One region of the Aliiroseovarius sp. xm-d-517 genome, then DNA from elsewhere that is predicted to be linked to it. Evidence: riboswitches for the same ligand, from Rfam matches in the RefSeq annotation. Region 1 holds a riboswitch; the other holds the start of a gene.
The links. A riboswitch is a leader RNA that binds a small molecule or an ion and turns the genes downstream of it on or off. The one in region 1 is predicted to bind cobalamin.
Positions count from the first base shown of each region.

Region 2: it holds a riboswitch for cobalamin, as region 1 does, so the genes downstream of both, XMD517_RS15460 (DUF4198 domain-containing protein) here and XMD517_RS00120 (DUF1636 family protein) in region 1, are expected to answer to the same signal.

Region 1 is NZ_WBXT01000001.1:22,482-24,676, reverse strand. Features, by position in the region: gene XMD517_RS00125 (Ppx/GppA family phosphatase) at 1-505, shown strand, start outside; cobalamin riboswitch at 641-853, shown strand; gene XMD517_RS00120 (DUF1636 family protein) at 945-1,376, shown strand; gene XMD517_RS00115 (hypothetical protein) at 1,404-1,817, opposite strand; gene XMD517_RS00110 (endonuclease/exonuclease/phosphatase family protein) at 1,864-2,195, opposite strand, start outside.
Region 2 is NZ_WBXT01000002.1:69,389-71,583, reverse strand. Features, by position in the region: gene pssA (CDP-diacylglycerol--serine O-phosphatidyltransferase) at 1-218, shown strand, start outside; cobalamin riboswitch at 415-639, shown strand; gene XMD517_RS15460 (DUF4198 domain-containing protein) at 789-1,586, shown strand; gene cbiM (cobalt transporter CbiM) at 1,624-2,195, shown strand, end outside.

The DNA.
Region 1 (2,195 bases):
TGGCAAAGCCCTCTATGACTTTCTCACCCCGCTTTACAAATCCGCGCGGGCAGACCAGAAACGGGTGATCAAGGCCGCCTGCCTGCTGCATGATGTGAGCTGGCGCGCCCATCCCGACTATCGTCACGAAGTCTGTTTCGACAACGCCACCCGCGCCAATCTCGGGGGGCTCACCCATGAAGAACGGGTGTTTCTCGGCCTGTCCCTGCTGCACCGCTATAAAAACAGCCGCCAGGGATCGCGATTTGAAAACCTGTTTGAAATACTCGGCGAAAAGGACCTGATCCGGGCCGAGGTTCTGGGCAAGGCCATGCGCTTTGGCGCCATGTTCGCGGTGGATGGGCCACAGGACAAGGCAGAGCTGAAATGGTATCCCAAGAAACGCGAGTTGCATTTGCACCTGGCCGCAGAGGCCCGTGATCTTTTCGGCGAGGTTGCCGAGAGCAGGTTTGACGCGCTCTGTGTGGCCCTTGACGCCACCTCAAACGTCAAAACTCTGCGCTGAGCCTTCACTTTTTCTTGCTGAAAATACCTCGGGGTGAGGCCGCCAGGCCGAGGGGCAGCGCCCCTGCCCCCGTTCTTGTCCCTGTTCATGCCCCTCCCCTCCTGCGCTTCTCGCTTGACACCGGCCCCGTCCTGCGTCACCCATTTCTCAGATGGTTCCCGGATCTTTCGACCAGAAAGCCCCGGATGAAAAGGGAATGTGGTGCGGTCGCAAATAGGCCAATTCCACAACTGCCCCCGCAACTGTAAGCGGCGAGCTGTTTTGAAAAACCACTGGGCACGCCCCGGGAAGGATCAGAACCGCCACGACCCGCAAGTCAGGAGACCTGCCATCTGATGAAACTCAACCCGGGCGGGGTGCCCCGGCAGGAGGATCGCAGGCGGCCAGAATGCCCCCTCTTCCCCCCGCCCCATCCCGCATCTTACGCGCGGAGGGCGTCATGTACCGGACACAGATGCAGACGGTGGGACAGACCACAACAACCACACCGACCCGGACGGGGCAGCAGCTTGTTCTCTGCACCCCCTGCCCCCATACCGGCCAGATTTGCACCGCAGGTCATGCCATGATGGTCCAGCTTCAACAGGCCATCACCGCCGCACGCGACAGTATCGAGGACGGGTTTGAAATCTCGGGCCATGCTGAAATGGGGGGCTGTGGCCGAACCTGCCTCGTGGCCTATCATGCCACCCGCAGCGAAACACATGTTTTCGGGGATGTGGAAGAAGGTGAGGACATCTCTGCCCTGCTCGAATACGCGCGCAACAATCACGAGGCATTGAACCGCGGCACGACACCGCTTTCCCCCAGCGGCCTGAAGCGCACCCCTGGTTGCGTCATGGCCATGCGCCGGGGGGCGGCCCTATCCTGACCGTCAGGCCAGGCCTTCGTGCGGGTCCTAAAGATCCGTTCCCCCGTCCGGCGCAGCAGCTTCGGGCGGGACAGGCGGCTGTGGCGATTTACGCCGCAAGATAATGTCACCATTGGGAAGCACTTCCGGCGGGTGATAGGCAGACAGATCCCCCATTTCCGCCATCAGATCCTGCCAGCCGTCCTGCAATTGCCTGGCCCAGTTTTCGGCCATGCCCTCGGCCAGCCCGTCACGCATCGGGGACATTTCCTGCGCCAGCCCGTCCAGCAGCATCTGCAAGCCGCGCGACATCATTTCCGCGCCGTCTTCCAGCTTTGGATCCCCCTCGGAGGACGACGGAGGAGACGGCTGGGGGGATTGGGGTTGGCCCGTTTCAGCCAGCCCCGGGGAGGACAAGGCAACAAGCCCTGCCAGCAAGGTGGGGTTCAGGATCTGTTTCATAGGGAAAATATGGGGCGCAGATATCGGTATTTCCAGTGCGCAAGCGTCAAAGATCAATATCCAGCGTGACCGGAAAGTGATCCGAGGCAGTCAACAGCGCCTCGCGCAGGGCCTCAGCCCGATAACAGAGCGGGTCGTCAAACGGGTGCCAGATGCGCCAGACCGGGTCAAACCCGCGCAGGTCCTCGGAAATCATGATATAGTCGAGAAGCGCCTGCAAATATCGTTTCTGGCTCGCAATATAAAACCGGGCAGAGCTGATGCGGGCTGCCGACGGGCGCGCCAAAAAGCGTGCGGCATGTGGGTCATACAGGCAGGGGCCATCGCCCTCGCCCATTACAATTTCCACCCCTGACCGGCCAAACAGCTTTTCATATT
Region 2 (2,195 bases), on a different contig from region 1:
TGTACCTGATGCTGGTGGCGTTCCTGCTGATCAGCCGCATTCCGACCCCGTCGTTCAAAACCACGCGGGTACATCGGGAGCATGTGAAATACGTGCTGGTCGCTGTGGGCGTGTTCGGGGCGGCCTTTGTAACCTATATCTGGTTGACGCTCCTGCTGTGCAGTGTGGCCTATCTGGTTCTGGTGGCCCTCGGGGCGCTGCGGATGCTGCGCCACTGACAATCGCCGTGTCCAGAGGCTGTGTCCTGAGCCAGATGATTCGCCGCGGATCTGCGCTGTTGCCTTTGGGGTCGCTTTTCTTCACCTTCCGAATTCGTTTGAATTCAGCGGCTTGCGTAAATGCGCGACCGACTGTCGCCGGATTGCGACCTGTGGAAAGCGGCGCTGCGCCTTGACATCCGGGGCCTTGATCTGACATTCAGACCCTGTGATCGGTTCCGCGCGAGCAGAGGCTCCGCGGTAGCAATAGGGAATACGGTGAGGTGTAGCCAACAGGCGCCAATTCCGTGACTGCCCCCGCAACTGTGAGCGGTGAGCGACGCTGAACATGCCACTGGGAAGCCGCCGAAAGGCGCCTCGGGAAGGCCAGCCAAGCTTTGACCCGCGAGTCAGGAGACCTGCCGGACACTGGGCCAGGGAGACCTTGCCCATTTCCAACCGGACGCCGGGGTGAGCGTCTGGCCCGGCGGTCCCAGAATGAAAACCGGACCCACCGTGCCAACTCCCCGTTGTTCATTCCTGCTTGCAGGGCGCGCGAAAGACGTGTCCGCACTGTCGAATGAGGACGATATGAAAACGACCTTTCTGGCCAAAGCACTGGCCATTTCCCTTCCCGCATTGCTGCCGGTCACGGCCTTTGCGCATTTCCAGCTGAACTATACCAAGGATGCGTTGATCGAACGTCCGGGGGACGTGCCGATGGGGCTGATCTTCTGGCACCCGATGGAGAACGGGCACGCCATGGATATGGGCCAGCCGCAGGAATTTTTCATGGTGCATAATGGCGAAAAGACCGACCTGATGGATCGTCTGGAGCCTGCGACCTTCAAAGGGGCCTCGAACGAGGCCGCCGCCTACCGGGCCAGCGTGCCGGTCAAACGCTCGGGCGATTACGTGGTGGTGACGGTGCCCGCCCCCTATTATGAGCAAAGCGAAGACATCTATATCCAGCAGATCGCCAAGGTTGTTCTGAACCGCAACACGCTGCCCACCGACTGGGATCAGCCGGTGGGTCTGCCGACCGAGATCCTGCCGCTCAACAAGCCGTATAACGTGATCACCGGCTCGACCTTCTCGGGGCAGGTCCTGTCCGAAGGGAAGCCCGTTGCCGGCGCCGAGATCGAAATCGAATATATGGCGGCCGAACCGGATCTGGAGCGGTTCGCGACCTCCGGCAGCACCGTTCAGCCAATGGCCGGAGGGTCCATCGTTGCGCTGACCGATGCCAATGGCGTCTTTACCTTCGGCATTCCGAAAGCTGGCTATTGGGGGTTTGCGGCCCTTGGAACCGGGCCCGAGACGGAACATGAAGGCAAGGAGCTGAGCCAGGATGCCGTGTTGTGGATCCGGGCGGAGGATCTGAAATGACACGCGCACTCCGCAGTCAAAAAGGGGAGGGGGCAGGATGCATATCGTAGATGGCGCCCTGTCCAACCCGGTGGTGATTGGCGGGGCGGTCCTGGCCATTGGCGGGCTTGCCATGGGCCTGAAGGATCTCACCCTTGAACGTATCCCCGCGGCGGGTGTGTTATCGGCGAGCTTCTTTGTGGCCTCGCTGATCCATGTGCCGATCGGGCCCAGTTCGGTCCATTTGATCCTGAACGGGCTGGCCGGGCTTGTGCTGGGCTGGGCCGCCTTTCCGGCCCTGTTTGTCGGGCTGTTGCTGCAGGCGGTGTTCTTTGGGTTTGGCGGTCTGACCGTACTGGGGGTGAATGCGGTGAATATCGCGCTGCCTGCGGTGCTGGTCGGGCTGGCGTTTCGGCCGCTTGTGGCGCGGGGCTCGCCGCGTCAGGGCGCGATCTGGGGCGGCATCGGCGGGGGCATGGCCATTGCGGCCACCACCATCGCCGTGGCGATTTCCCTCGCGCTGACCGGGGATGAATTCCTGCCCGCCGCAAAGCTGGTGTTTTTTGCCCATATCCCGGTGATGGTGATCGAGGCGCTGTTGTCCGGGGCCGCCATTTTCCTGGCCCGCCG